DNA from 3 places in the Blautia sp. OF09-25XD genome. Region 2 is predicted to be linked to each of the others. Evidence: predicted binding sites of a transcription regulator. Region 2 holds the regulator's gene; each other region holds the start of a gene.
What was found. The regulator NrdR, encoded in region 2, represses ribonucleotide reductase genes. The targets are predictions, from matches to a motif close to CACAANATNTTGTG.
Positions count from the first base shown of each region.

Region 1: the regulator NrdR is predicted to act here: its motif matches at 8,719-8,732, upstream of DXA93_RS07530 (ribonucleoside triphosphate reductase).
Region 3: the regulator NrdR is predicted to act here: its motif matches at 8,502-8,515, upstream of nrdD (anaerobic ribonucleoside-triphosphate reductase).

Region 1 is NZ_QUMG01000007.1:45,128-55,463, reverse strand. Features, by position in the region: gene DXA93_RS07575 (Mrp/NBP35 family ATP-binding protein) at 1-370, opposite strand, end outside; gene DXA93_RS07570 (metal-sensing transcriptional repressor) at 401-745, opposite strand; gene DXA93_RS07565 (hypothetical protein) at 784-1,014, opposite strand; gene DXA93_RS07560 (DNA-deoxyinosine glycosylase) at 1,019-1,546, opposite strand; gene DXA93_RS07555 (hypothetical protein) at 1,533-1,775, opposite strand; gene DXA93_RS07550 (phosphoribosylaminoimidazolecarboxamide formyltransferase) at 2,019-3,197, opposite strand; gene DXA93_RS07545 (IMP cyclohydrolase) at 3,229-3,942, opposite strand; ZMP/ZTP riboswitch at 4,021-4,101, opposite strand; gene DXA93_RS07540 (acyl-CoA thioesterase) at 4,234-4,716, opposite strand; gene DXA93_RS07535 (O-acetylhomoserine aminocarboxypropyltransferase/cysteine synthase family protein) at 4,758-6,035, opposite strand; gene DXA93_RS07530 (ribonucleoside triphosphate reductase) at 6,194-8,605, opposite strand; gene hflX (GTPase HflX) at 8,853-10,088, opposite strand; gene DXA93_RS07520 (tetratricopeptide repeat protein) at 10,107-10,336, opposite strand, start outside.
Region 2 is NZ_QUMG01000001.1:32,358-42,693, reverse strand. Features, by position in the region: gene DXA93_RS00270 (YqeG family HAD IIIA-type phosphatase) at 1-224, opposite strand, end outside; gene DXA93_RS00265 (patatin-like phospholipase family protein) at 299-1,186, opposite strand; gene DXA93_RS00260 (citrate/2-methylcitrate synthase) at 1,291-2,649, opposite strand; gene DXA93_RS00255 (DUF3786 domain-containing protein) at 2,780-3,415, opposite strand; gene nrdR (transcriptional regulator NrdR) at 3,430-3,882, opposite strand; gene DXA93_RS00245 (YlmC/YmxH family sporulation protein) at 4,025-4,276, shown strand; gene DXA93_RS00240 (acylphosphatase) at 4,277-4,582, opposite strand; gene DXA93_RS00235 (GNAT family N-acetyltransferase) at 4,610-5,776, opposite strand; gene DXA93_RS00230 (heavy metal translocating P-type ATPase) at 5,970-8,510, opposite strand; gene DXA93_RS00225 (LysR family transcriptional regulator) at 8,764-9,651, shown strand; gene DXA93_RS00220 (hypothetical protein) at 9,751-10,032, opposite strand; gene DXA93_RS00215 (YoaK family protein) at 10,068-10,336, opposite strand, start outside.
Region 3 is NZ_QUMG01000002.1:243,855-254,190, reverse strand. Features, by position in the region: gene DXA93_RS03145 (V-type ATP synthase subunit I) at 1-1,190, opposite strand, end outside; gene DXA93_RS03140 (V0D/AC39 family V-type ATPase subunit) at 1,202-2,242, opposite strand; gene DXA93_RS03135 (hypothetical protein) at 2,247-2,558, opposite strand; gene trmB (tRNA (guanosine(46)-N7)-methyltransferase TrmB) at 2,973-3,623, shown strand; gene DXA93_RS03125 (hypothetical protein) at 3,697-4,005, shown strand; tRNA gene DXA93_RS03120 (tRNA-Lys) at 4,218-4,290, opposite strand; gene DXA93_RS17715 (hypothetical protein) at 4,501-4,650, opposite strand; gene DXA93_RS03115 (MATE family efflux transporter) at 4,828-6,195, shown strand; gene nrdD (anaerobic ribonucleoside-triphosphate reductase) at 6,345-8,480, opposite strand; gene dapF (diaminopimelate epimerase) at 8,652-9,500, opposite strand; gene DXA93_RS03100 (hypothetical protein) at 9,706-10,336, shown strand, end outside.

The sequences.
Region 1 (10,336 bases), on a different contig from region 2:
CTTCCTCGCCCGGAAGCAGGAGGTTGATGGACATTACCTTTACGCCGTTTGCTGCAACTGCCGGGTAAACGCCCTTGTCATCTACGTTTGCAGGTCCTTTCAGGCCATACATTTTCGGGATGGACGGTCCTGTGATATCGGCATCGAGGATACCAACCTTGTAGCCCTCTTTTGCTTTCTGGTTTGCCAGAGATGCGGTTACCATGGATTTACCAACACCGCCCTTGCCGCTGACAACGCCAATGACATGTTTGATCGAAGAATCGGCATTCAGATCAATATGAAAATCCGGTTTGCCCTGTCCTGCTTTGCTTGGACATCCTTCGCAGCTTTCTTTGGAACAGCTCGAATTGCTGCATTCTTTTGCCATGTTTCTTTCCTCTTTTCTTGTTTTTCTTGCTTATTTGACAAAGCGGTCGATCGCCTTATTCAGCTCCTGAATCGCTTTTATGTCCCCATGCTCGACTGCATCGACGATGCAATGTTCAATGTGATCCTCCAGGATAATTTTTCCTGTATTGTTAATGGCCGCCTTCACGGCAGACAGCTGGATCAGAACCTCAGTGCAGTCCCGGCCTTCCTCTACCATCCGCTTGATCGACTCCATGTGTCCGATCGCGCGGGAGAGGCGGTTTAAGACTGCTTTTGTATTTGTATGATGGTGCCCGTGGGCGTGATCGTGGGAATGCTCGATCACGGTGCCGTCTTCCAGCACATGCACATGCGTGTGTTTTTCTTCACTCATCGTTTTTTTCTCCGCTTTTCTGGTATTTTCTGCGCGATTCAGATTTCTGTAAACGTAAACCGCTGGCGGATGCCGGAGGTCTCAATGTCAAAGACCAGAGATCCGTCCGCTTCCACCGTTTTTTCATATTTTAAGTTTTTGTCCGGAAATTTCTGACGGATATACGCCTCCGGGTCATCCGTCTCGATCTCGTCGAAAAAGACGTCCCGCATCTGATTATTGGCACACTCATTAAAAATCTCCCAGACGGTCTCGTACTCTTTTTTCATCCTGTCACTCTCCGTTTCGTAAGACTTCTCCGCACTGGCTCCACTCGCCAAGCAGCCGCTCCACAGACCATGCGGCGTTCGCGGGACTCGTCGACGGAAGACGAACCGCTTCCCGTCCCAGCTGCTTCTCCTGGTACTTCCGGTAATACTTCCACGCGGTCGCCCCGTTGCAGTAAATCTGCCGGATATCGGCGCATTCCAGAATGTCCTGCAGCGGATTCGGCACAACATCGCGGATGCTCGCATCGCTCGAGCCTGTGATGACGCAGGACGCGATCACATCCCAGACAGCGATATGATTCCGGAGCAGAAACGCCTTCTTCTCTTCCACGGTCTGCGGCACCTCTTCCCCGCACACGGCTGCCGTCACTTTCCAGAAACGGTTCTGCGGATGGCCGTAAAAAAATCCGGTCTCCCTGGATTTTACGGACGGAAAACTGCCGAGAATCAGAATCCGGGAATCGGCGCGGTAAACCGGCGGAATCGGATGCACCACCGGGTGCTCATTTTTGTTCTCGTCAGGTCGGCTCATCTTCATCAAACTCCACTACCGTATAGAATCCTCTCGGTGTCTCTTTTACTTCTTTTACGATTCCCTTCCGGGACTGCAGCCTCTCATACGCCTGATAATTCCTGCTCATGGCCACTGCCGGGGTAATCGTATAATAATAGGAGGTAGGCAGTGCGCTTTCTGTCACGTTGACTTCCTGGCCTTCCTCGAGAAGTCCCTGTCGCTCCATTTTAAATTCCATCTGCCGCATATTCCTCATCCTCCTTTTTGCAGCGGGCAAAAGATACGCCCATGGGGTATTTTATCACACTTTTCCGAAAAAGAACAGGGGTTTTCGACAGAAAAAGGGCGGTACCGCCCTCTTCCTGCTTATTTTTTATTCTTCAGAAAGTGCTACTCTCTCTTTGATGATACATGTGCGAAAAAAAGAAAGAATCCGGCCGCCCAGAGACCGGATTCTTTCTTCTTATATAAATATAAAACGCATTTCTTTTTAGTGATGGAACAGACGGATTCCTGTAAATGCCATCGCCATGTTGTACTTGTTGCAGCACTCGATGACAGCGTCGTCACGAACCGATCCGCCCGGCTCTGCGATGTACTGGACGCCGCTCTTGTGTGCGCGCTCGATGTTGTCACTGAACGGGAAGAAGGCATCGGAACCTAAGGTTACGCCCTTCATCTGGTCGAGCCATGCACGTTTCTCTTCTCTTGTGAAGACTTCCGGTTTTACTTTGAAGATCTTCTCCCATGCGCCGTCTGCGAGAACATCCATGTACTCCTCGCCGATGTAAACGTCGATCGCATTGTCACGGTCTGCACGGCGGATGCCGTCTACGAACTGCAGATCCAGCACCTTCGGGCACTGACGCAGGAACCAATTGTCGGCTTTCTGTCCGGCAAGACGGGTGCAGTGCACACGGGACTGCTGGCCTGCGCCGACACCGATGGCCTGACCGTCTTTGACGAAGCATACGGAGTTGGACTGGGTATATTTTAAGGTAATCAGTGCAATCTTCAGATCGCGTTTTGCTGCTTCCGGAATCTCTTTGTTCTCGGTTACCACGTTGGAGAGCAGCTCATCGTCGATCGGCAGCTCCTGGCGGCCCTGCTCAAAGGTAATGCCGAAGACCTGTTTGTGCTCGAGCGGAGCCGGACGGTAATTCTCGTCGATTTTGATGACGCAGTAGTTACCTTTTTTCTTTGCTTTCAGGATTTCCAGTGCTTCATCGGTAAATCCCGGAGCGATGACACCGTCAGAAACCTCGCGTTTGATCAGGGATGCGGTGTCTTTGTCGCAGACATCAGAAAGTGCGATAAAGTCGCCGAAAGAAGACATACGGTCTGCGCCTCTGGCTCTTGCATAAGCGCATGCTAACGTAGAAAGCTCTCCCATATCGTCTACCCAGTAAATTTTACGCAGGATCTCGTCCAGCGGAAGACCTACGGCTGCACCTGCCGGGGAAACGTGCTTGAAGGAAGTTGCTGCCGGAAGACCGGTGGCTGCTTTCAGCTCACGTACCAGCTGCCAGCCATTGAAGGCATCCAGAAAATTGATATAGCCCGGACGGCCGCTTAATACTTCGATCGGAAGATCTCTGTCATCATCCATGTAAATTCTGGAAGGTTTCTGGTTCGGGTTGCATCCGTATTTTAACGCTAATTCTTTCATGATTTTCTCCTTTCGCAAAACACTCGATTTCTTATTTATTTTTATTCACGATTCTTGTCTCATACTTGCCGGTTGCAATGTCGATATAGCGTGTGAAGAGGGACACCTTGTTGTCCTCGTTTAAGCTGCTCCAGAGCAGTTCGGTGAAGGCATCGATGTCATCCGGAATCTCGACCAGTTTTGGCTCACCCTCAAAGCTTGGCAGCGGATTGCCGTCGTGCATGTAGGTGTGGATGAAATGGCCTTCCCCTGCTACACAGTTATCATAGGAGAAGGTGTAGCGGTTGCACTGGGACGGATCGCCGTTATTGCTCTTTAAGATCGACATCTGGTAGCCGTACGTTCCGTTCTCTACGTGCATCACACCGGAAATACGAGGAGTGTAGTTCGGTGCATCCGGCTCAAACTCTCTGCTTCGAAGGGATACCTCAAACGTTTTTCCCTGCTCCAGTCCTTCGTATACGGTATCGGTCTGGTCTCCGTTTGTTACGATCGTATCATTTCCCAGAACGCGTACCGGTGCGTAGATGATCAGGCTCGGATCTTCCAGCTTCGACGGATCAAACGCCTGTGTGCGGATTCCCTCACCCTCCTCAACAAAGACACGGTTGCGGCTGTTCTGGCTTCTGCCCATAATAAAGTATCCGGCAACGGCTTTTGTGCCGTCTTTGGATCTGCCGATCACAATTCCTCTTCCTGGATATGCATTTCCTTTTAATTCCTGTTCCAGTGATACTTTTTTCATCTTCTGATCTCCTTTTCAAGGTGGCTGGAATGGGATTTTCTGTTTTTGGATAAAAAAACAGACCCACTCCCCCAAGCATTCTTCTGCCCAGACGGTCGGCCTCTTCTCACGCTATACTCCCTGTGGTCATTTCCACTTCCGTCAGTCGTATAACTGCCTTTACCTTAACATGGAAAATCCCGCCTGTCAAGGGACACGGCGGGATTTTTTTAAATGAAATTTTCAGAATGCACGAAGACAGCTCCGGTAAACGCCCCGGTGGATTCTGCAAATGTGCGGGTGAACGTCAACTTAGAACCCCTCTCTGTGACGCTCTTTTCGCAGTTCATAGCGGCGTTTTCCGCCCTCCCACTCAGCTTCCTGCTCCGGGGATTCCAGAATCAGGCCCGGGACGGGAAGTGCGCGGCCGTTCTCGTCGATGGCCACCATCACCACGTAGGCACGGTTGATCATTTTCCGAATGCCGGTCGCAAGCTCTTCCACGTACGTGTCGACGCGCACCTCCATTGAAGTGCGTCCGACATACGTCACCCTTCCGACCAGTACGACGGTGTCGTTCAGAAAAGCAGGATGCTTGAAGTTCAGATTGTCGATGCACGCGGTGGTTATTTCGTGGCCGCAGTGGCGGCGTCCCACCAGACCGGCAAGCTCATCGATCCACGCGACCAGCTGGCCGCCGAACAGACGGCCATAGCCGTTGATATGGCGGTGCATCAGAAGATACGACTGCTCTGTCTCAGAATCTTTTACGCGTTTCTTTGCCATTTCTTCCATTTTACCAATACGCTCCTTTTCACATCCTGTTTTTTGTATCTTTATACGTTCGCAAGCGCCTGATCAAGGTCTGCAATGATATCGTTCACATCCTCGATGCCGACTGACAGACGGATCAGATCCGGCAGAACACCGGCTTCGATGAGCTGCTGATCGTTCAGCTGGCGGTGGGTATGGCTTGCCGGGTGCAGAACGCAGCTTCTTGCATCGGCAACGTGTGTTACAATTGCTACCATTTTCAGGCCGTTCGTAAAACGCATCGCACCGTCTCTTCCGCCCTTCGGTCCGAAGCAGAGAACGCCGCACGTTCCGTTCGGCATATATTTTTCTGCCAGTGCATGGTATTTGCTGTCTGCAAGGCCTGCGTACTCAACCCACGCTACCTTCGGATGATTTTTCAGGAACTCTGCCACTTTCTCGGCATTTCTGCAGTGGCGCTCCACGCGCAGGTGCAGGGTCTCCAGACCGACATTCGTCAGGAATGCATTCTGCGGGGACTGGCACGCTCCCATATCACGCATCAGCTGCGCGGTTGCTTTTGTGATATACGCTTTTTTACCGAATTTCTGCGTATAAATCACGCCGTGGTACGATTCGTCCGGTGTAGTAAGGCCCGGGAATTTGTCTGCATGCGCATCCCAGTCGAAGTTTCCGGAATCGACAATCGCTCCGCCGAGCGCCATTGCATGGCCGTCCATGTATTTTGTGGTGGAATGGGTGACAATATCTACACCGAACTCGAACGGACGGCAGTTGATCGGGGTTGCAAAGGTGTTGTCGCAGATCATCGGAACGCCGTGCTCATGTGCAAGTTTAACAAACTTGTCAATGTCAAGTACAACACCTGCCGGGTTGGAAATCGTCTCGGCAAAGACAGCTTTGGTGTTCGGCTGGAATGCTTTTTCCAGCTCCTCTGCCGGCGCATCCTGGTCCACGAGAGTAGTCTCGATGCCGAATCGTTTTAAGGTAACGGCGAGCAGGTTGGAGGTTCCTCCGTAAACCTTTGCCGCGCAGACAACGTGGTCGCCTGCCTCACAGATGTTGGTAACAGCAAGCATCGTTGCCGCCTGGCCGGAAGATGTGAGCATGGCTGCCACGCCGCCCTCCAGATCGCAGATTTTCTGTGCTACGACGTCGTTCGTCGGGTTCTGCAGACGGGAATAGAAATATCCCTCCTCCTCCAGATCGAACAGTTTTCCCATTTCCTCGCTGGTTGCATATTTGAATGTTGTGCTCTGGTAAATCGGAAGTACACGCGGCTCACCGTTTTTCGGCTGCCATCCTCCCTGTACACAGATTGTGTCCTGGCTGTATCCCATAATTTTTCTCCCTTCTGTAAGTGAAACCGGTCCACCGGGCCGATTTCTGCTGTGCTCAGCGCCATAATAATACCCCCACCCGGGATGCCCGGGCGAGGGTATCACTTTTTCCTATTATAACTCTGTTTGTTCTTTCCTGCAACTATATGCGCACAGATTTAGGAGAGATATTCATCCACATATTTCTGGATATTGGAAGCATTCACAATCTTCTGCGCCTGGCCGTCCTCCACAACGAGAAGAGTCGGTGCCTGCATGATGCCGTACTGTGCGGCAAGATCCGGGTGACGCTCTGCGTCGATCACCTCATACTGCTCCTCGGCGAGCATTTCTTTTGCCATTTTGCAGTTCGGGCAGGTGCTTGTCGTGAACAGGTACATGCCGTCTTCCTCGATTTTATCTGCTGCTGCAGCGGCTTTCGGCTCTTCTTTTCCAGCGGCCTGCTCTGCCAGTTTCTCTGCTGCACCGTACGATTTCATTTTCTGCTCCGGCGATTTGGAGTGGATGATATCATATACAGTTCTGTTCTTGTACTCCTGGCGTTTTCCGTCGTTCCAGTTCTTGACCGGACGGTAATATCCCGTGATACGGCTGTAAACCTCTGCCTCTTTTCCGCAGATCGGACATGTAAAGTGCTCGCCGGCGAGATAGCCGTCGTTCGCACAGACAGAATACGTCGGGGACAGCGTGTAGTACGGCAGTTTGTAGTTCTCTGCAATCTTCCGCACAAGGGAAGCTGCTGCTTTCCAGTCCGGCAGTTTTTCGCCAAGGAACGCATGGAAGACAGTTCCCGAGGTGTACAGCGTCTGCAGATCATCCTGAATATCAAGCGCAGAGAAAATATCCTCGGTATAGTCCACCGGCAGATGGGAGCTGTTGGTGTAGTACGGGGTATCTCCCTCATGGCCTGCGGTCTTGATATCCGGCCATTTTGCACGGTCGTGTTTTGCCAGACGGTATGCGGTCGACTCCGCCGGAGTTGCCTCAAGGTTGTACAGATCGCCGTACTCCTCCTGGTAATCAGAAAGACGCTCTCTCATATGGTTCAGAACTTCTTTCGTAAACTGCTGTGTCTTCGGATCCTCCAGACCCTTTCCGAGCCATGCGGCATTTAAGCCGGCCTCGTTCATACCGATCAGACCGATGGTTGAGAAGTGGTTCTCAAACGTTCCAAGGTACCGTTTCGTATATGGATACAGTCCCTCGTCCAGGAGGCGGGTAATGACCTCACGTTTCGTCTTTAACGAACGTGCGGCAATATCCATCATATGATCGAGACGGCGGTAGAACTCTTTCTCATCTTTGGACTGATATGCGATACGCGGCATATTGATGGTGACAACGCCGACCGATCCGGTGCTCTCGCCGGAACCGAAGAATCCGCCGGTTTTCTTTCGAAGCTCACGCAGATCCAGGCGGAGACGGCAGCACATGGAGCGCACGTCGCTTGGTTTCATATCGCTGTTGATGTAGTTGGAGAAGTACGGGGTACCGTATTTTGCAGTCATTTCGAACAGCAGACGGTTATTCTCCGTATCGGACCAGTCAAAATCGGATGTGATGGAGTAGGTCGGGATCGGGTACTGGAAGCCTCTTCCGTTGGCATCTCCCTCGATCATCGTCTCGATGAACGCTTTGTTGACCATATCCATCTCTTTTTTACAGTCTTTGTACTTGAAGTCCATCTCCTTGCCGCCGACGATCGCCGGAAGCTCCGCGAGGTCATCCGGTACGGTCCAGTCGAGTGTGATGTTGGAGAACGGTGCCTGGCTTCCCCAGCGGCTCGGTGTGTTGACGCCGTAGATAAACGCCTCGATGCACTTCTTCACTTCGCCGTAGCTTAAGTTGTCCACTTTGACGAACGGCGCCAGATACGTATCAAATGAAGAAAATGCCTGCGCACCTGCCCACTCGTTCTGCATAATGCCGAGGAAGTTGACCATCTGGTTGCACAGAACCGAAAGATGTCTTGCCGGAGAAGAAGTAATCTTTCCGTTGATGCCGCCAAGTCCTTCTTTGATGAGCTGTTTTAACGACCATCCTGCACAGTAGCCGGTCAGCATCGACAGGTCGTGGATGTGAATATCCGCGTTGCGGTGTGCCTCGGCGATCTCGTCATCATAAATCTCTGATAACCAGTAGTTGGCTGTGATCGCGCCGGAATTGCTTAAGATCAGACCGCCGACAGAATACGTTACGGTCGAATTCTCTTTGACACGCCAGTCCTCTACTTTTACGTAGCTGTCCACGATCTCTTTGTAGTCTACGATCGTCGATTTCATGTTGCGGATTTTTTCCCTCTGCTTGCGGTACAGAATGTAAGCTTTTGCCACTTCTGCGTAGCCGCACTGGATCAGCACGTTCTCCACGCTGTCCTGAATTGCCTCCACTGAAATTTTTCCGTCTTTGATCTTGGACTGAAAGTCCGCTGTTACGCGCAGTGCCAGCATCTGAAGCATGTCATCGCTGAACTGCATATCTTTTGCGCCGAATGCTTTTCCAATCGCATCGGTAATCTTTTTCATCTGGAACTCTGCAATCGTTCCGTCTCTCTTTTCTACCTGAAACATGGAATCCCTCCTGTTAATTCAACCGTTTCTGCAAGGCCTTTTTAAGGTTCCACTCTTTGCAGTGTCTGAACCATATGATAGCAGAGCATGTTTCTCCCGTCAATAGTAAAAAGTACCATATCTAGTGTGAAATTTTCTAACATCACTAGATATGGTACTTTTACTTGTATTCTGTCCCTTCCATTTTTCGGCGCTGTACGGCGCTTAAAGGGATGTACTGCCGTTTTTAAGCCCGCTTGCCATACCTCTATACCCTCGGATAGATATCCTTCGGTACATAGGCTTTTACGCGGATGCCTTCCGGCAGATATTCTTCTTCGAGCAGAATTCCGTATCCGCGGATCAGTGAAATCGTTCCCGCCTTATCGTACGGATAGAGGCGCTCGATATAGATTTTTCCCTCCATCATCCACGAGGAGAGTAAATTTTTGAGGTCTTCGAGTCCCTGTCCTGTTTTGGCAGAGACCGCAAGGCTCGCGTCTGCCCGGAAATCTTTTACAACCATCGGGGCGAGAAGCTTATCCTGCTTGTTCAGCAGGGTGACGATCTTTTTGTCCTCAACTTTCAGTTCCCGCAGCGTATCGTACACGACCTGCATCTGCAGCTCCATCTGCGGATTTGACGTATCCACAACGTGGAGAATATAGTCGGCATACCGTGCTTCCTCCAGCGTACTGCGGAATGCATCGATCAGATGATGTGGCAGCTTATTGATAAATCCAACCGTATCGGTCAGCAGGATTTCCTGTCCATCCGGAAGGGTCAGTGACCGCGTCGTCGTATCCAGCGTGGAAAACAGCATTGCATCTGCCAGAATTTCCGATCCTGTCAGTGCATTTAAAAGACTGCTCTTTCCCGCTGACGTATAGCCTACGAGCGCCGCTACCGGGATTTTGGAACGTTTTCTGCCTTCACGAAGGAGCTCTCTGTGCTGGCGTACTTCCTCAAGCTCACGTTTTAACTGCGTAATACGCGTGCGGATCAGGCGCCGGTCGGTTTCCAGCTTTTTCTCTCCCGGTCCTCTCGTACCGATTCCGCCGCCGAGACGGGAAAGCGATGTGCCAAGGCCGGAAAGTCGGGACGCACGGTACTTTAACTGGGCCAGCTCAACCTGGATTTTACCCTCGCTGCTCACGGCGCGCGCCGCAAAGATATCCAGGATCAAAAGCGTACGGTCCATGATCTTGCATTCCAGTGCTTCCTCCAGCCCTTTTAACTGGATCGAGGAGAGCTCATCGTCGCAGATGATGCCCGTCGCATCGCAGGCGCGCACCAGAATTTTCAACTCCTCTAATTTTCCTTTTCCGATGTACGTTCCCGGATGAATGGCCTCTCGCACCTGCACCAGGCGGCCCTCCACCTTCGCACCGGCGGTGCTGGCCAGTTCCGCCAGCTCGTCGAGCGATTCTTCTGCGTTTGCGCCGCCGTTTTCCTGTACGCCGACCAGAATCACGCGCTCCTGTTCTTCTCTTAAATCAAACAATTCAACTTCCTCCGTCTGTTATCGGTTCTGGAGAAACGTATTTTCCCGCTGCGCCGCGGTGTTTTCCGGGTATGCTGCCAGAAAATCCGCCATCAGCGACTTCGCGGTATCAAAATCCGCCCGTTTTTCATAGGATACAATCTGGTTGAACAGCAGATTTTCCCGGTCGGAATCCTCCGCCGTTTTGAGTCCTTCCTCGATATACGAGAGTGCACTGTCCGTGTCGTTTTCCGCAAGTGCGCAGAGCG
Region 2 (10,336 bases):
GCCACACGCGGTTTCTGATTGTTGGAAAGCAGACAGGTGGAAAAGCCAGTCTCCCGAAGAGACGCAAAGAACGCAGCCGCCTCCTTCGTCGCCGGCGCACCGTGCGGAACAAGCGTATTATCGATATCAAAAATCACGCCCCGGTATCCTTTCCGGTACAGATCCGCGTAATCGATCGTATAGGCACTTTTTTCTCTCCGGTCCGGGTAAAACATCCGCATCAGTATAGTTCCCCGGTTCTTCTGGTTTTTTCCACTCATCTTCTTTCTCCAATCCTCTTTTCGTTTATACAGTAACTTTATTCTTCTTTCAGAAACTCCTGCAGAGCCTCAAAATTTGCTTTCATCTGGTCATAGCCGTGCTGGTAAAATTCCCGCAGCTTCTCCTCGTCCTTTTCGAGACGCGATACCGCCGGTATCTCCGGGCGGATCACAAAGACGGAGCCTTCTTCTTCCCATTTTTCGATGCATTCGAGTACCTGGTTATAATGTTTCGCGCGGTTTACAAGCGCACGCACGAGATTCGGGTATTTGCGGAATGCCGCCACATACAGCTCCCAGCCTCTCGTTCCCTCTTTTTTGCGGTAACCGAAATTCCGTGTCAGAATAATGACATTTTTTCGGTGTCCCGTCTTTAAGGAACGGATAATCGGGATCGAATCGGCAACACCGCCGTCGACGTACTCGTTTCCGTCGATCTCCACCATCGGGCAGGCGATCGGCATGCTCGATGATGCACGGCCAATTGCAAGCAGACGTTCTTTATTTTCGCGGTCATCCAGATATTCCGCGCGTCCCGTCTCACAGTTTGTCACAACCAGCTCACACGTCTGCGGCGATGCAAAATACGTATCAAAATCAAATGGAAAAATCTCATACGGATACCGTTCGAACACCATATCCATGTCGAGCAGTGCTTTTTTCTCAACGATTGTCTTGATATTCTTATTGACGTAGCGGTTTTTCTCATCCGTGACAATCATACAGTCCCTCGTTCTGCCAATCTGGCGCGATACATAGTCCAGCGCATTGCAGGCTCCGGCGGAAACGCCGATCACATGAGGGATATAATACTCCTGCTCCATCAGAAAGTCCAGCGCTCCTGCTGTAAAGACGCCGCGATTGGCCCCTCCTTCCAATATGACTGCTCCGGATTTTGTTATGCTGTAATTTTTTGTCTCATTCATTCTCCTGCACTCTCCTATTTTTCACAATGACACATTACTTCCTGCACAGAGCAATGCCGGAGCAGATCGGAAAATCCCGACACGCTCCGGCCCTTCTGCCTGTTTTATCTGTTTTCCAGCGGAACATAGTCCACTTCATCTTTGACACTCTTGTACGCCGGGCGGATGATCTTGTCGGTGTTGATCAGTTCCTCCATCCGGTGTGCACTCCAGCCGACGATACGCGCGCAGGCGAACATCGGGGTGTAGAGCTCCAGCGGAAGATCCAGCATGCTGTAAACGAAGCCGCTGTAGAAGTCGACGTTTGCGGATACACCTTTGTAAATATGGCGCTCCTCGCCGATGATCTTCGGAGCCAGTTCCTCGACCATAGCGTACAGCCGGTAATCTTTCTCTCTGTGTTTTTCTTTTGCCAGCTGCTCAACGAAGGTCTTGAAGATGCGCGCACGCGGGTCGGAAATGGAGTAAACCGCATGGCCCATACCGTAAATCAGACCTTTCTGGTCGAACGCCTCTTTGTGCAGCAGCTTTCTTAAGTAATTCGATACTTCTTCCTCATCCGTCCAGTCTTTGACGTGTGACTTCATATCGTCGAACATCCGCACAACCTTGATGTTTGCACCGCCGTGCTTCGGTCCCTTTAAGGAGCCGAGCGCCGCTGCAATTGCGGAGTACGTATCGGTTCCGGAAGAAGAAACAACATGTGTTGTAAAGGTTGAGTTGTTACCGCCGCCGTGCTCCATGTGGAGGACGAGGGCAAGATCGAGGATCTTCGCCTCCAGCGGGGTGTATTTCTGATCCGGGCGGAGCATCAGCAGAATGTTTTCTGCGGTGGAAAGCTTCTTCGACGGATTGTGGATATATAAACTTTTTCCCTTGATATAATGGTTGTACGCCTGATAGCCATAGACGGACAGCATCGGGAAAACAGAAATCAGGTTAATGCACTGGCGAAGCACATTCGGAAGGGAGGTATCATCTGCGTGGTTGTCGTACGCGTACAGGGTCAGAACGCTTCGGGACAGAGTGTTCATCATGTCCTTGGTCGGCGCTTTCATAACAACGTCACGCACAAAGTTCTTCGGCAGGGACTGCTGCTGTTTTAAAATCGTCTTAAAATGCTTAAGCTGCTCTTCATTCGGCAGATTTCCAAACAGGAGCAGATAAGCGACTTCTTCAAATCCCATACGGTTTTCACTCAAAAATCCCTGGGTCAGTTTTTCCACGTTGATGCCGCGGTAGTACAGACGTCCGTCACACGGTGTTTTGACGCCGTCAATGATATCCGAAGACACAACGTTTGAAATCTGTGTCAGTCCCGCAAGGACGCCAACGCCGTTGACATCGCGCAGTCCGCGTTTTACATCGTATTGCCCATACAGCGAAACATCCATTTTGGAGTTATCCAGACAGATGTTTGTCAGTTCCTCTATTTCCGGTGTTACTTTCATGCTAAAAGCCATATGCATTCCCCTTTCTCTTCTCTTTTTTTACTCACTTTCGCTCATTATAGCATTAAACCAAGGGATTCGTATACTGAAATTTTTATAAACATTCGAAAAATTTTCGTAAGATTTTGTCTCACAAAAGGTATCAGGCTTCTGTTTTACATGCATCGAAGGCTTGATCCAGTGCGTCCAGGAAATCTCCCATCACGTAATACAGCGTCTCAAACCGCAGATAATCGAGGACGTTTTCATCCCACATAAACTTCAGCACCGGCGGGAATTCCTCATCGGACTCCCAGAACTGGAAGACGAGCGGCAGAAACGGAAAGACATGAAAAACAAAAGCAGCGTCTCCCGGGAAATATGGTTTTCCGCCAAGGGAAACGCATGCTTTTTTCAGCTGTTCCACATGCCCGTCATACCGTGCGGCGCGGCTGTCGTGAACGCCGGACGCAATCGTGCGGCCTTTGATCGTTCCCTTTAAGGAATTGGTACGCGCATACGTGCCGGCGAGCACAATCTCCTTCTTTCCGCAGCAGAGCAGGTCGAAAATCGTCAGCGTCTCATTGAAACTGCCCTGATGTACATGAAGAAAATGGTCTTTTGATCCCTCTACAACGCCGGTATGGCGGTTCACTCTCCATTCTTCAAAAAGATACGGCACATAGAAATAATCGCCATCAAACGCAAAGCCATACTTTCCTTCGATCTCCTTCTGATCGTATGTCAGAAAACGTTCCTGCATCTGATCACGCATTTTAATATAGTTCGACACTTCCATTTTTTTGCCTCCCGCTATTTGTCGAGCATCTTTTTCAGCTCGTCCATGAACGTGTTGACGTCCTTGAACTCACGGTAAATCGACGCAAAGCGGACGTACGCCACCTGATCCAGGTCTTTTAAGTAATGCATGACCTTCTCTCCGATCACAGAGCTTGGAATCTCGCGTTCCTCGCCGTTGAAAAGCTCCGTCTCCACCTTGTTGACCATCTCGTTGATCTTCTCGGCGGACACCGGCCGTTTGTGGCAGGCGCGCAGGATACCGGTCTCGATTTTCGAGCGGTCATACTGCTCGCGGTTCATATCTTTTTTGATGACGATCAAAGGGATCGTCTCCACTTTTTCGTATGTCGTAAAGCGTCTGCCGCAGACATCGCACATCCGGCGGCGGCGGATCGCATTGCTGTCTTCAATCGGGCGTGAATCCACAACCCGGGTATTATCCTGATTACAAAATGGACATCTCATATCTTTCGTCCTCGTTTCTAAATAAGTATTTCGGAAAGTTTTCTACTTTTACAGTATACGCATTTTTCCGTGAAATTCAAGTCAACTGCAGCAACATTTTCGCATATGTTTTTCCATAGGAATCAGTAAAAAGGAGCACCGCATGCGCGTTGTAGATCTCCGCCAGAAAGAAGTTATCAATATCTGCACCTGCAAAACGCTCGGCTGTCCGATTGATGTGGAATTCAATCCAAAAACGGGACATCTTACCGGACTCGTTCTTCCGGGTCCTGTGAAATTCTGCGGCTTTTTCTGCCACGGCGAGGATTTTGTGATCCCATGGGACCGCATCTGCCAGATCGGCAACGATATCATTCTCGTCGAAATTCCGGAAAAAGAGAAAAAACAGCCCTGATCAACGGATATGAAAACCGAATTCCGATTCCAGCGGAATCTTCGTCCATTTTGCATCCGTGATTTCGATGTAGCTGGAGGTGCGGATCCTTTTGATCATCTCCGTGATCGTCTCCTCATCACCCTGCACCTCCATCTCCACCGTCTCATCCCAGCAGTTTCTCACCCAGCCTGTCAGCCCGAGCTGGTAGGCAGCATAATACGCCCGGTAACGGAACCCCACGCCCTGCACCTGGCCGTAGAAAATCACATGGTACCGGATTTCTTCTTTTTCGTCTCTTCTGTCTCGTTTCGCTGTCTCGTTCATATTTCTCTGCCTCCCAACAGTCATTGCCTAAAATTCGTCTGCCGTCGCACAGTACAGCGGAAGCGGGAACCAGTCGGATGGAATGTTCTTCCAGATTTCAGATGGAACCTTGCTTCCCTTACTTGCCAGCGGTGAAAGAAGCAGTTCCTGCGCCTGCTCCCGGTTGAGTACATCTGCCCCCGGATGGGCTTCCCGTGTCACGGTCACAGTTCCATCTTTTACCGTCACGGTCAGCGGCTGTCCCTCCAGTACGGCAGACCACGTTCCATCGCTGATGCCCATCGTCTCTGCTTTCATGGTCAGCATTGCCTCGATGACGTCTGCAAATTGGAAAATACGGTACATCGCGGAACCGCAGCGCTCTTTTGTGAAGCTTTCGCAGACTTCCGATAACGCTGCTGCTTTTCCGGTCTCATACACCGGAATGGAAATGAAAAGAGAGTCAAGCGCATTTTCTTTTAAATAAGCGGCAAGTGCAGGAACGAAATCCTGTTCCTCCAACACTTCTGCTTCCACAACCTGGTTTCCGCCGCAAAGTGCCAGATATCCGATCCGCTCACCGTTTTTCCAGATTGCAATTGCCTGCTCGCCGAACGTTTTCAGGCAGGCTTTCACATCCTCTCTTACCACGTAAAGCGGTTTTTCCTCATTCAGCTTCTTTGCAAAGGCTGCCGCCTCTTCGTCCGCTTCGCCGTTTTCCGGAAACAGCGGCGCAAAGGTGTAAGCGGAGAGTTCCCCGTTTTTCCAGGTATGGCGCACATTTGCCACATCCAGGTAAAACGTGTATTTTTCACTTCCCGGCGTAAAGCCAAAGTAGGCATACCGCTGTCTCTGGCCGTCCAGTGCCAGAAGATCACACGTTCCTTCCAGATCCGTAATCCAGTCGCCAAGAAGACGCTTCATGTGGCCTTCGCCCCTTGCCTTTGGATGCACGGAAACGCTTCCCACATATCCTGCGCGGAGCAGCTTACCCCCTGCTGCCATTTGCTGCGGAAGCACCGCAATCTCGGCCCGGAGTCTGCCGTTTTCCGCAACAGCGACGCGGTGGATCCGTGCCATTTCCGGTCCTGCCTGATAAACCCTTGGAATTAACTGCTCAAAGTCGTGCGGACGGTGTGCCGTGCTGAACACGTAGTTTGCAAGTTCGATGCAGTCCTCCCACTCTTCCGGCTTTGCAAGTCTGTACTCTGTCATAATGTAAAAACCTCCTGATCCTAAAAACCCTTTTGTTTTTGCTCTTCTTTTTCTCTATCCTAACGGATTTTTGTCCTTTTGTCACGAAAATTCCGAACAAATTGCAATATTTTTGCTATATCTGGTAAAAAAAAGAAACGCGCCCGGAAATTTTCATTCCAGGCGCGTTTCCCTTTTCTCAACGTTTCCTGTTTTACTGGATTCCTTTTACGGTGTAATCCTGTGCCTCTACGGCTGTTTTCAGCACATCGTCTGATACCGGAGCTGTCAGTGTTACAACGGCTGTTCCTTTTTCATGGCTTACTTCTGCGGATGCAACACCCTCGATTGCCTCAAGTGTTTTCTTCACTCTTGCCTCGCAGTGGCCGCACATCATGCCCTCGATTGTCATGGTTTTTACCATTCCCTGTTCTGTTGTCATGTTCAGATCCTCCTTTAGAATTTCGTTTTTGATTCTTTTATCTTTTGACGCGTCGTGCATCCGAAACAGATTCAGACGCAGGGCGTTTGTCACAACGCAGAAGCTCGAAAGGCTCATCGCCGCCGCACCGAACATCGGGTTCAGCTTCCAGCCGAACAGCGGGATCCATACGCCCGCAGCCAGCGGAATACCGATGATATTGTAAATGAAGGCCCAGAACAAATTCTCGTGAATGTTCCTGAGGGTCGCACGGCTTAAGCGGATCGCTGCCGGTACATCGGAGAGGCGGCTCTTCATCAGGACAACGTCTGCCGCATCGATCGCGATATCGGTTCCTGCTCCGATGGCAATACCGATATCCGCACTGGTCAGAGCCGGTGCATCGTTGATGCCGTCTCCTACCATCGCTACTTTTCCTTTTTCTTTCAGGCGGCTGATGACCGCTTCTTTTCCATCCGGCAGAACGCCTGCGATGACTTCGTCCACACCTGCCTCAGCGCCGATGGCACGCGCGGTGCGCTCATTGTCTCCGGTCAGCATCACGACACGGATTCCCATATTCTGCAGCTCTTTCACCGCACGCGGGCTGTCCTCTTTGATGACATCCGCAACCGCGATCATACCGAGCATCTTTCCGTCTTCACTGAAGAACAGCGGTGTCTTTCCTTCTTCGGAAAGTTTTGCTGCCTGCTCTTCCATCTGTTTCGAGAGAACCGCTTTTTTCGTAATCAGTGCGCGGTTGCCTCCGCAGAGCTCTTTTCCGTTCCGTTTTGCCACAAGGCCGTTTCCAGGAAGCGCAGAGAAATCACTGACTTCTTCGCGGGCCAGGCCTTTTTCCTCTGCAAGTGCAAGAATCGCACGGGCCAGCGGATGCTCACTTTTCTGCTCCAGTGCAAAGGCACCTTTTAAAAGCTCCTCCTCACTTACACCGTCCGCCGGGACAAGATCGGTTACCTGCGGCTCTCCGCTTGTGATGGTTCCAGTCTTATCGAGTGCAACGATCTGTGTTTTTCCTGTCTCCTCGAGAGAAACTGCGGTTTTGAACATCGTTCCGTGTTTTGCTCCCATTCCGTTTCCGACCATGATCGCAACCGGTGTTGCAAGGCCGAGCGCACACGGGCAGCTGATAACGAGAACGGAAATACCTCTTGCAAGAGCAAAGCTGACGCTCTCTCCTGCAAACAGCCAGATCACAATCGTAGCAAGTGCAATGCAGATAACGGCCGGCACAAAAATACCGGAAACTTTATCGGCCACTTTGGCGATCGGCGCTTTTGTCGCTGCCGCATCGCTGACCATCTGAATGATCTGGGAGAGTGTTGTGTCTTCTCCGACTCTCGTCGCCTCACAGGTCAGGAAACCGGACTGGTTTAAGGTCGCCGCCGATACGCGGTCGCCGGCCTCTTTATCCACCGGAATACTCTCGCCAGTCAGCGCGGATTCGTTGACGGCACTCGTTCCCTCCAGGACAACGCCGTCCACCGGAATATTTTCGCCCGGGCGGACGATGAAATGATCGCCCTTTTTCACCTGATCAATGCCGACTTCCACTTCTTTTCCGTCTCTTAAGAGAACGGCGGTCTTCGGAGCCAGCTTCATCAGACTCTTTAACGCATCGGTCGTTTTTCCTTTGGAAATCGACTCCAGCATTTTTCCGACGGTAATCAGGGTCAGAATCATGGCTGCGGACTCGAAGTAAAATTCATGCATATAGCTCATGACTGCATCCATGTCCCCCTGTACCTGCGCTCCCGTCATGGCAAACAGGGCGTAGACGCTGTATACAAACGATGCGGTAGAACCAAGCGCTACCAGCGTGTCCATGTTCGGTGCTTTATGCCAGAGACTCTTGAAACCGCTGATAAAGAATTTCTGGTTGATGACCATGACCGCAATGGTAAGCAGGAGCTGTACCAGTCCCATTGCGATGTGATTTCCTTCAAAGAATTTCGGCAGCGGCCATCCCCACATCATATGGCCCATGGAGAAATACATGAGCGGAATCAAAAGAAGAACGGAGCTCAACAGACGGCGTTTCATGACCGGTGTTTCCTTGTCTTTCAGCATCTCTTCGTATTCTGCTGTGGAAGCCGACTGTGATGTGCTTCCCTTCTCGCCTTTTTTCGACGCACCGTAGCCTGCATTTTCCACGGCGGCAATAATCTCTGCCGGGGAGGCCGTTCCCTCCACGCCCATGGAATTTGTCAGAAGGCTGACTGCGCAGGATGTGACACCGGGTACCTTTGACACGGCTTTTTCGACACGGGTCTGGCAGGCGGCGCAGCTCATGCCGGTTACATTGTACTGTTCCATCGTATGTCTTCCTTTCTGTAGTTCTGGATTTTCTATTTCATATACCCTAATGGGGTATCTTGTTTTCTTCTACACTATATACCCTGTCCGGGTATTTTGCAAGTGTTTTTTCAAAAAATTTCCACTTCTCTTCTGCCATCCCCCGCACAATCCGGCCGGACCATCCTCAGAAATCCCTTGACAACCCGGCGCATGTATTTTATATTGAAGCAATCATGGATGATTTTTTCTTCTTCATCCTTCGGAGGTTTTTATGATTACATATGATTATTATCGCATTTTTTACTTCGTAGCACAATATCACAGCTTTACAAAAGCCGCGGAAATTCTGAAAAACAACCAGCCCAACATCACACGGTGCATGAACAATCTGGAAAGTGAGCTTGGCTGCAAACTTTTTATCCGTTCCCACCAGGGTGTCACACTGACAGCGGAGGGCGAAAAGGTGTATGAGCGTGTGGCCGTTGCCTACGAACAGCTCCGCACGGTTGAGGAGGAGCTGGCTCTTGAGCGGTCTCTTGAGAGCGGCCTTATCACAATCGGTGCGAGCGAGACGGCACTTCGTCTGATGCTGCTCTCCCGCCTGGAGCACTTCCACACCCGCTATCCGCACGTCCGCCTGCGCATCTCCAACCACTCGACGCCGCAGGCCATCCAGGCGCTCGAAAACGGTCTGGTCGACTTCGCAGTCGTCACAAGCCCGGTGGAAATCCGCAAACCGCTGCACAAGATCCCGATTTTCCCATTCCAGGAAATTCTGATCGGCGGATCGAAATATGCATCCCTTTCCGCAGAGCCGCATCATCTCGGCGAATTGTCAGAATATCCTTTTATCTCGCTTGCCAAAGACACCGGCACGCGGGAGCTGTACGCCGAGTACTTTCTGAATCACAACCTCGCCTTCCACCCCGATATGGAGGCGGCGACAACGGATCAGATTCTTCCTATGGTCGAGTATAACCTCGGCATCGGATTTTATCCGGAGGAGCTGGCACGCGATGCCTTAAAGAGCCGTACCGTCTGTCGGATTCCGCTCATCGAGGAGGCCCCCAAACGTGAAATCTGTCTTATCATCAACCCGCGGCAGCACCAGAACGCGGCGGCAAAAGAGCTGATCGAGGAGCTTCTGGAACGCGTATAAGATTTTATGAACTTTTGTTTGAAACAGAAAAAGACCCTGTCTACCGGCGGACGGAACATCGCTGCTCCATCCTTCCCGTATACAGGGTCTCTTTTTTATTTATGCCTGCTGTCCGGCAATCTGCTCTTTTTTATGCGGCATGGCAAATACCATCGCCGTGTAGGAAAGCATTGCGCCTGTGATGTAGAAGAACATCAGAAATCCGCTCCGGTTCAGCACAGCGATGCGGACAATTCCAATCCAGAAACCGACGTTGGACGCCAGGGAGAACACACGCGCAAACATCATGTTTTTCTCCTCACCCTTTGCCAGGCGGACGATCAGCAGCAGCATGGCCGCTGAAAAGAATAGTGTCATACAGCACTCCAGAAATACTTCCATTTTTTCAGCCTTCTTTCTTCACTCTCTCTTATTTCTCAGCGGTACTTTTCCAGTGACATCAGAAGGAAGCTCACCAGAAGAAGTCCGCAGGAAATCCAGATTACATGGATTCCATACAGCATGGAGAACACGCCTCCGATTCCGGCGCCGATGGCGAAAGCCAGAATCACGCCGAAATAGTATCCGGCCTGACGGAGCTGTTCTTTTTTCTTATCCCGCATATACATAGACAGCGCTGCGGTTCCGCTTCGCAGGTTTCCGATGCACATGGTGCTTGCATACGAATAACCGCCGACCTTGCGGA
Region 3 (10,336 bases), on a different contig from region 2:
CAGGTACTCATGATCGCTGCCAGATCCATCTTCTTGTAGTGGTACAGCAGTGCGCCGCCAATCAGCAGACACAGTCCCTGTCCTACATCGGCAAACATGATTCCGAAAATAAATGCATAGGTAAGTCCTACGATAATCGTAGGGTCAATTTCATTGTAATTTGGCAGTCCGTACATCTTCACGTACATCTCAAACGGACGGAAGATTTTCGGGTTTTTCAGCTTTGTCGGCGGCTGACGCAGAACGTTGTTTGCATCATCCTCGATAAAGCAGAAGAGATTTGTGTCGTTTTCGATGTCCTTCTGGAAGGAATCGGCATCTTTTTCCGACATCCAGCCGCACAGAATATAGAAGGTTTCCTTCTTGGATTTCGTGCAGGCTGCCAGGCGACGGACATCAAAGTTGCCGGAGAGCTGCTCTAACTGCTCTTTTGCTGCAACCAGATCCTCTGCGGAATCCGAAAGGCATTTTGCCAGTTTCCGTGAGCACTCGCTGAGTGCATCGTCTGTCTTTTTGATTTCTGCCTGAAGTGCTGCGTAAGCATCCTCCGGCGTTCCGCTGTACTCGTCCGGAACGTAGATTCTTTCGAAGTGCAGGGATGAGAATACGGCATCCACTTTCGTGACCTGATCTCTTGGGCAGAAGTAAATGCCCCATACATACTGCTCATCGGAATGGCAGCGGTAGAATACCGTATCGCTGTTCTCATAGCAGTAGCTCTCAAATTTGTTGTAATACTCTTTTGTGATCTTTCCGAATCTGAATTTAATAAAGTGGAAATCCAGAATGGAGGAAAGATTGCAGTGCAGATCCTGGAACGGCTCGATTTTCTGTGCTTTTTCCATCAAGTCTTTCTTTTTTGCTTCCAGTTCTGTACGCTCCTGGTTCAACTGGCCAAGGGTGTGATCCAAACCATGGACACAGTTGATGGCATCTTCCAGGGAAAGTCTTTTCGTGGTGGTACGCTTCTCTTCCGGCAGAAGTGCTGTAAAATCTTCCGCCTGTTTTAAGGTCTCTTTGTATGGGTTGATCTGGATATACGGTGTGATATTCTGCATCGTAGACAGCTCCGTCAGAGCGTTTTCCAGATGTATCTCATATTTTGAGAGATAAGTGTTGACCACACGGTCAATGTCGGCTTTCGGCCCGGTGATGCTCAAAAATTTCATCTTGACAATCAATGAGTACACCTCCCCGTGTATTAAGTTTTTGCGATATGCTGCATTGCCTCGTCAGCGCTGATACGGTAACGTACGCACTCGAGTGCAATAATAAGCCGGTTTACCTCGTGCTCTTTGTGATAGAGGTATGAGTATATTGTGGCAACGGAATAAGGATCCTGTCTGGATTCACTGGAAAGTATGTGCTTCATAATGGCTGCATACATGGATTCCAGCGTATCGACCTTGAAGGAATCATACCGTTTCGCATAATAGGTTTGTTCCAGCAGCTGGGAAAATGCACTCATATTCTCGGCTTCTACCAGTGCCTTTACCACATCCTTTTTCAGCCGGTGATGAACCGGAATCAGCAGGGCGTAGATTTGTGCGCTGGTCATGTGATAATAGCGTTTGGAACGGTAGATCCACTGAAGGTTCAGCATGTCAAACTTGCTTCCCCATGCAGCGGTCAGCTCTTCCAGATCCCGCTTTGTCACTACTTTTGATCTGTCTTTCCACATCTGTGCAAAGTAATACAGATCCAGGGTCATCTCATAGTCGAACAGGGTCGGACGCTCGATATCCGCGAGCTGCGACAACGGGGCATAATATTCTGTCCCTTTCAGGTTCGCAATCAGTTCTTCGATCGTCCTGGAGGACGCCAGAAGATTGATGTCCAGCTGGGAATGCTTGTTAAAGAACTCGTCGAATATGGACAGGTTCAATACCACATCACGGTGATCAAATACCGTGTTCAGGCATTCTTTGATAACGGACACTTCGTATCGTTTAAAGTAGAGCGCAAGGAACTTTCTCTGCTCCACATTTGCAAAACGGTACAGCTTGGAAAAATCCCGGTATACCGTCAGGCGCAGCATTTTCTCGATCTGACCTCGGTGAAGGTCAGCTTCGTTGTAGCCCTCAAACAGATCCTCATAGCCTTTATGCTGCTTGAGGTAAGAAACTGCCTGCGGTACACTCTCCAATTCCACGATTTCCCGAAAATTCTGGTCGTTTAAAAGATGGCTCTGCATGGCTCTTATCTTTGTGGTAAGGCCGCTGTAGGATAATAGACCGCTCATCGTTTCACTTCCTTATAATGTTTTCGTAAATCTGCGTGGACAGTGTTCCGTGATTCTGTTCGTAATAAGCGTCCAGTGAAGATAGAAGTTCGGCGGCAGAGTCCCGCTGCTTTTTCTGATCCGCATCTGTAGTAGAATGAAGTTTTGTTGTGATCTCTTCAATCCGCTTTGCCGTTTCCGCTTCCAGATCTGCATCGAATTTTGCAATCCGCTCTTCCTGCTGCTCATCCTGGAGCTTCTTCTGATTCTCGGCAGCCTGCATAATCTTGGTAGCAGCCGTTTCGATCTCTGCAAGTTTGTTAATTACAGATTCCATAGCATCGCTTTCCCTCCTTATTTATTTAAAAGACAACAAAGACGAGGAAAACTCCCCGCATCTTTGCTGTTAGTATTCTACACCTTTTTTTCCAAAGTTGACATATTGAAATCGTAAAAAAAAGTGGAATTTCGATCGACTTTTTGATTAAAAATAGACAATGGGTCATATTTTTTCTTCCAATCTCAATAGCCAAAAGATGGTCCCTCATATGATTTCGATATGGTTCCAATCCGATTGTCATATTGCTGATAAGAAATGCTATGTGCAGGTTGATATTGTATATAGTATTTTGAAAACTTTGAAAATTTGAAAACGGGATTTTTCTGTTTTGCTTTTCCGGGAGCTATGATATACTAGATATGATTGGCTTTTATTCTAATATTTATCACTTAAGAAAGGAATTTTACGCATATGCGCCTTAGAAATATCAGAGGATCAAAAGATGTGATTGCTTCCTGTCCGTTCGTTGTGCAGGAACCGGAGAGCTGCCGGGGACGGTGGGCTGAGGTTTTCGGAAATGAAAATCCGATTCATATTGAGGTTGGAATGGGAAAAGGACGCTTCCTGATGGATATGGCGGTTCTGCATCCGGAGATCAACTACATTGGCATTGAGATGTACGACAGCGTACTGCTCCGCGCGGTACAGAAACGTGAAAAATTAGAAACAGAACTTAAAAACCTGTTTTTCATCCGCATGGATGCGCGCCAGCTTCCGGAAGTATTCGCAGAAGGCGAAGTGGACCGCATTTACCTCAACTTCTCCGATCCGTGGCCGAAAGACCGCCATGCGAAACGGAGACTGACATCGCATGAGTTTCTTGCACGGTACGAGAAGATTTTAAAGAAGGACGGAACACTGGAATTCAAAACCGATAATAAAGATCTGTTTGACTACTCTCTTGAAGAGATGAAAAATGCAGAGAGATGGGAACTCACTGCATTCACATACGATCTGCACCACGATGTGGTTCTCTCAGAAGGAAATGTAATGACGGAATATGAGGAGAAGTTTTCCTCAATCGGAAACCCGATCTGTAAGATGGAGGCACGGTTTCTGTAAAAAACATTTCTGCATGTAAGGGGGATTTGAAAACGAAAAGAAAAGTTCTGGCGGCACCAGTGCGACAGTGGCCATGGTAACGAAAGATGCGGACGGCACCTGGAACGAGGATCTTTGTACAAGCGGCTATGTCGGATACGGCGGTGTAGGCGAAACTACCGAGTGGAACCGCAAAACACCGCGCGGACAGTTCAGCTTTACGTATGCCTTCGGCATTCTCCCGAATCCCGGAACGGAACTTTCCTATACCCAGGTGGATGATACGTATTACTGGGTCGATGATGTAAATTCCAGATACTACAATCAGTTCGTCACGACGAAGACAACGCCGAAAGCCTGGAATTTCCCGGCGGATGCATTTCTGTTCCGGAAGACCAGATGATTACGATTCTGAAAAATGTTCAGCCGGGCTGCCAGATTATTATTGATTCGGCGAGCGAGCTGAAGAACTATTGACATTTTTTACTTGGAATGCAAAACCGACAGTGAAAAGATCTATTTTTTTAAGATCTCTCCGCTGTCGTTTTTTTTGTGCGTAAAACAAGAAAAACACCGTCCCCGCAGCTCTCAGGTCTGCAAAAACAGTGCTTTCGATGCGCCTTCAGGGACTCGAACCCTGGACAAATAGATTAAGAGTCTACTGCTCTACCAACTGAGCTAAAGGCGCTTACTTTTGTTTTTCTGTGTTTCATTGAATGATCCACTCGCTGAACACAAATAAGATTATAAAGGATTCTGCCGAAAAAAGCAACCTTTTTTTCACAGTTTCTTTACTTTTGTTAAAAACAGCGAAAACAGGTCTTATAATTCTATTAAATTTCACAATTTTTTCGTATATTTCCGTTTGTTTCGACGACGGCTCCAATGGCAGCCGAACCTACTTCCGTTTCTTATCTTTCTTTTTCAAAAGCTTCTCCAGCTCCTGCATGGATTTCTGGATTTTATAAAGACAGCCGCTGCCGGCATATTTATTCTGATAGCAGAAATCCTGGAGTTTCTGCTGAAGGAAACATGATTTTCTGATCAAACTTCTTCTCCGCTTTCCGGCGTACCGGACACGGGCACCGGAAAAGTTCTTTTTCTTCTATATTATACAGGGAATGTCAACATTGACCAGAAAATAGCTTGTTTTAGCCATTGTTTTCCCATTTTCTTTCCGCTATAATACAGCAAAAACTACTATTTATACTTTGGGGGAATTTTTATGAAAACACGAATGAATTTTAAGGATGAATTTTACCAGAAACTAAAACTCCTCGTCCTTCCGATTGCGATCCAGAATTTTATGCTGGCTCTCGTCAGCGCAACGGATGCGATCATGCTGGGCTGGATTGATCAGACTTCGTTGTCTGCTGTTTCACTGGCCGGACAGGTGCAGTTTGTTTTGAGCCTTTTTATCTCAGGCATCGCGGCGGGCGCCGGTATTATGGCAGCGCAGTACTGGGGGAAACAGGATGCCGCTTCGATCGAAAAAGTGATTCCGATCGCACTTCGCACCAACCTGCTGTTCTCCGGCCTGTTTACCATCCTTGCCGGTTTCTGTCCCGAAATGCTGATGCGCATCTTTACAAATGATGCGGCCCTGGTTGCAAGCGGAAGCCAGTATTTACGCGCTGTTGCACTCTCCTACGTACTCTGCGGTATTTCGCAGGTCTATCTAATCCTGCTGAAAAACACCGGTCATGCAGCAGTCAGCTCCCGTATCAGTTCCACTGCGGTTGTACTGAACATCATTTTAAATGCCATCCTCATCTACGGTCTTTGCGGTGCTCCGGCACTTGGGATCCGCGGAGCAGCTTATGCAACGGTAGCTGCCCGCGTTGTGGAACTGATCTGGGCTTATCTCGAGACAAAGAAACCGGAGCGTGTACGGATTCTCTGGAACCGCCTCTTCTCTTCCGCAGGGAAAATACTTTCAGAAGACTTCTGGCGCTACACGCTTCCCGTGCTTGCGGCCTCCCTCGTCTGGGGAATTGCCTACGTTCTGTACTCCGTTATCATGGGACATATGGGAAGCGATGCCGTTGCGGCAAACTCCATCACCTCGATTGCCAAGAGCCTTCTCTCCTGCCTGATCCGCGGTGTGAGCGGTGGTGCCGGGGTTCTGATCGGAAATCTGCTCGGCGCGAACGAGCTGGAAAAAGCCCGCGAGTATGGAGGACGTTTAAGCCATCTCTCCATTGCCATCGGCATTGTGACCGGCGGCCTGCTGATGCTCATTTCCCCAGCCATCGTTCATTTTGCCCCACTTTCCGATATCGCAGCCGAGTACCTGCAGTACATGCTTCTCTTCTGCGGTCTGAACCTGATGGCACAATCGGTCAACACCACCGTTCTCGACGGTATCTTTTGTGCCGGAGGCGATGCGAAATTTGATATGCAGGGAAACATCGGCGCTATGTGGTGCTTTTCTGTACCGCTTGGCTTCCTTGCCGCATTCTGGCTGAAGCTTCCGGTTATGGTGGTTTACTGCATTGTAAATCTCGATGAAATTGTAAAGCTTCCTGCCGTTTATCATCATTATAAAAAGTACATCTGGGTTCGCAATATTACCCGCGATGTCGAAGATTAATTCTCACATCATCTGCAGTCCCTGCCGCCGGCAGCTTCCACCGGATGCAATACCCAAAAAGCCTCTGAGGAAAGTCACATTCACACCGGACTTTTCTCAGAGGCTTTTGATTATTCCATTGATTGTTCCATTGACTATTTCATGGACGATTACATGGATTTTCTTTCCGCAATTTCTGCCATCTTCGCCTCGTTCAGACGGGTGTCGCCATGGACACGGCTGTAGGAAAGATAGCCGTTCATACGGTCAATCTTCGTCAGGTTCTTGGAACCGCAGACCGGGCAGACATCCATGTCGAGTTCCTGGTGGCCGCAGTCATCGCAGTAAGCCAGGGACAGGTTGACGCCCTCGTAGTAGCCGAGCTCCATTGCACGCTCGATCAGGGTCTTGATCGCACCTTTGTTGTAGCCGACCGGGTAGCGCACATACTGGATTTTTCCGCCGTTGCAGAGCTCCCAGAAACGTCCCTCGAGATCCTGTTTCTGGATCGGGGTGATGTCCTCGGTTACGTGGCAGTGGAAACTGTTGCTCACATACGGGCGGTCCGAAACGTTGCGGACGATGCCGTACTGTTTGCGGAACTGCTCTATCTGCAGGCCGCACAGGGATTCTGCCGGTGTGCCGTAGATCGCATAGAGGATGCCGTCCTCTTTCTTAAACTCGGCAACCTTGTCGTTGATATATTTCAGCGTGTCGAGTGCGAACTGTCCGTCCTCAACAAGAGATTTTCCGTTGTACAGCTCCTGCAGCTCGTTCAGCGCCGTGATACCGAACGATGCGGTCATCGGCTTTAACAGCGGGCGGATCTTGTCGGACGGTTTTAAGTGGCCGCCGTAGAAACCTCCCTCGCAGTAAGCCAGCGGGTTCGTGGATGCACGCATCTCGCCGAGGTAATCGTAGGTCCGTTTGTGCAGATCGCGGATCATCTCGAGGTAGAAGTCGAGCACTTCATGGAAATCGCGGTTCTCGGAACGGGATTTTGCCAGGATCATCGGAAGATGAAGGGAAACGGCTCCGATGTTGAAACGTCCGACAAAGACCGGTTTGTCGTTCTCATCTGCCGGCTCCATGCCTCCGCGCTCGTACCACGGGCTAAGGAAAGCACGGCATCCCATCGGGCTGATGACTCTCTTGTATTTCTTGTACATCTCGGCGATGTAGCCCTCGCCGCTCATCGACAGCCAGTCCGGATACATGGTTTTAGAGGAACAGTCAAGTCCTGCCTCAAAGACATCTTCTGCGATGCCGCCCTCTCCGTGAATTGCCTTGTCATATAAGAAGACAATTTTCGGGAAGAGCACCGGCTTTTTGTGGCCCTTCTTGCCCTGTCCGTTTTTGTGGACCTCGAGAAGGGAGATGGAAATCATCTTCTCGAACATGCTCGTTCCAAGGCCGAGGGTCACGGTAACGAACGGATAATCACCGCGGGAAGATCCAACAGTGTTCAGCTTATACTCAATTCCCTGCCATCCCTGATCACACTCTCTTCTTACTTTGTCGATCGCATACTCGATGGCTTTCTCCTGTGCACCCTCCCAGGATGCGTCGGTATATTTCAGGAACTCTTTTACGTAGTAATCGTAGCTCTTCTGTGCGTACGGAGCAAGGATCTTGTCCACCTCCGGCACAGTAAAGCCGCCGTACTGCTGTGCAGCGGTGCTGAGGACGATATCGCCCATGACATCAAATGCAGTGTCGAGTGTCTTCGGCTCGTTGTACCAGACATTTCCCATCTCGAAGCCGCCTTTTAAAACGTTTCCGACATCGAACAGACAGCAGTTCATGGTATCGAGACGTGCGGACTGGTCGTGGATGTAGATGTAGCCGTCCTTACAGGCCTGCAGCTCGTTGCGGTTCATGAAGAACTTGCGGTACAGCTCTTTGTTCAGCTCGTTGAAAATCAGGCTTCGCTTCGTTGCAACGAGGGCGCTGTCGGTGTTGGCATTGCTCTTGTCGCCGATGTAGCGGATGGACTGGCTCTTCGTGTAGACCTCGTCCATCATATGGATAAAATCAGTTTTGTAATTGCGGTAATCGCGGTAGCTTTTTGCCACAGCCGGGTTTACTTTTTCGAGTGCTCCCTCCACGATATTGTGCATATCGCTGATCGGAATTTCGGTCTTTCCAAGGGAATATACGTGCTCGGTTGCGAACTTACAGATAAAGTCAATCTCCTGCTGTGAGAAGGTATACAGGATTCTCTGTGCGGATTTATTTACGGCACGGACGATCTTCTGCGCGTCGAATTCTTCTTTGGTGCCGTCCTTTTTGATAATATAAACCATTGTGGTGTCCTCCAAATCAAACACTATATCTTGTGTGTCCCCCACCCTTTTCTTGTAGCGGGTACCACATATTGTAGCATGTTTCTTTTAAAAAGAAAAGGCATTTCCTGTAAGTTTTTATTTTCAGAATATTGCATACTGCTCTTTCGTGCAGACAGAAATCTGCATTTTTCAAATTCGTTCTGCAAGCGTTCCTTCAAAAACGGTCTCGGCCGGGCCGGTCAGAAGGACCTTATTTTTCGTCCGGTCCCATGTAACGAAAAGCCTGCCGCCGCGCAGTTCTACGGCAGTTTCTCCCTCCGAAACACAGCCGGAAACCATCGCCGCGACGGCTGCCGCACACGCTCCCGTTCCGCAGGACAGCGTTTCACCGCTCCCACGTTCCCAGACTCTCATTTTTATTGTGTGTTGATCTAAAATCTGGATAAACTCTGTATTGATACGGTCCGGGAAGCAGGAAAGGTGTTCAAAAGCGGAACCGGTCTTTGCAATGGATATTTTTTCCACATCTTCCACCGGAATCACCGCATGCGGATTTCCCATCGAAAGGCAGGTCATCGTATAATTTTCCCCGCACACGGTAATTTTATGCTCCAGCACATATTCCCCCAGAGAAACAACGGGGATCTGTGCGGCGCGGAATTCCGGCGTTCCCATCTCCACTGTCACCTGACAGATCTCATTCAGATTCTCCCCCGTCTGCAGATGAATCACACGGTTTCCGCTGCCGGTTTCGATAGTCAGCGTCGTTTTTCTCGTCAGCCCATGCTCGTACACGTATTTTCCCACACAGCGGATGCCGTTGCCGCACATCGCGCCCTTCGAGCCGTCGGCGTTGTACATTTCCATCGAAAAATCTGCTGTTTTGGATGCCCCGATCAGAATCAGCCCGTCCGCGCCGATGCCGAAATGGCGGTCACTTACCGCTTTTGCCAGCCGTCCCGGACTCTCCACCCGCTCCTCCATGGCATTTACATAGATATAATCATTTCCGCAGCCCTGCATTTTTGTAAAACGCATACACAGCCTCCTCCCAGACTTCTGCCCTTTCCAGTTCCTTACTAAATATGTATTCCGTACCGCGCTTTTGAAAAACCATTTTTCTCAAATCCGCTTCAGACATTGGAAAACGAAGCGGAATGTGATAGAATAGGGGGAACTGATATCGTTACTTACATGAAGCAACTTTCAAATATTTTTAACCATTTATTATGAGGAGGTTTTGATGAAAAAATACCGTTGGGTTTTAACAGCAGTATTTGCCGCTTTCCTCGTGGGAACGAGCGGCTGCGGAAAGAAAACAGAAACGATTCCGATCACAACCATCAGTCAGAGTACCGACGATGACGACCCCGAAGACAATCTGGCGGCCTCCGGCGATTCCGATGAGATTCCGGAATACGATGTGGATCTCTCGAAGAACCTGAACAGTTTTCAGCTTGCCATCTGGGGCGATACATACGAAATTCCGGAATCCTACGCGGATTTTACAGCGCTTGGCTGGGTCTACAGCGGCGACGACACGAAGGAAATCCAGCCGGAATCCTTCTCAGAGGGCGAAAGTTTTGAAAAGGACGGAAACCAGATTACCGTCGATATTGCCAATCCGGATACCACGGCAAAGCCAGTGGCGGAATGCCTGATCGGAGGCATTCACATCGACACCTCGACCGCTGAGGGCCAGAATATCTATGTCGGCCTGCCGAACGGCGTCACCCTGCAGCAGTCGCTGATGGAGGATGTGGAAAGCATCTACGGTGCGCCAAAGGACCGTTATGAGGCCGATACCTCTGTGCAGTTCACGTATGAGTACGGGCTGTACCAGACGATCACGCTCGGCTTCGATAACGAAACGG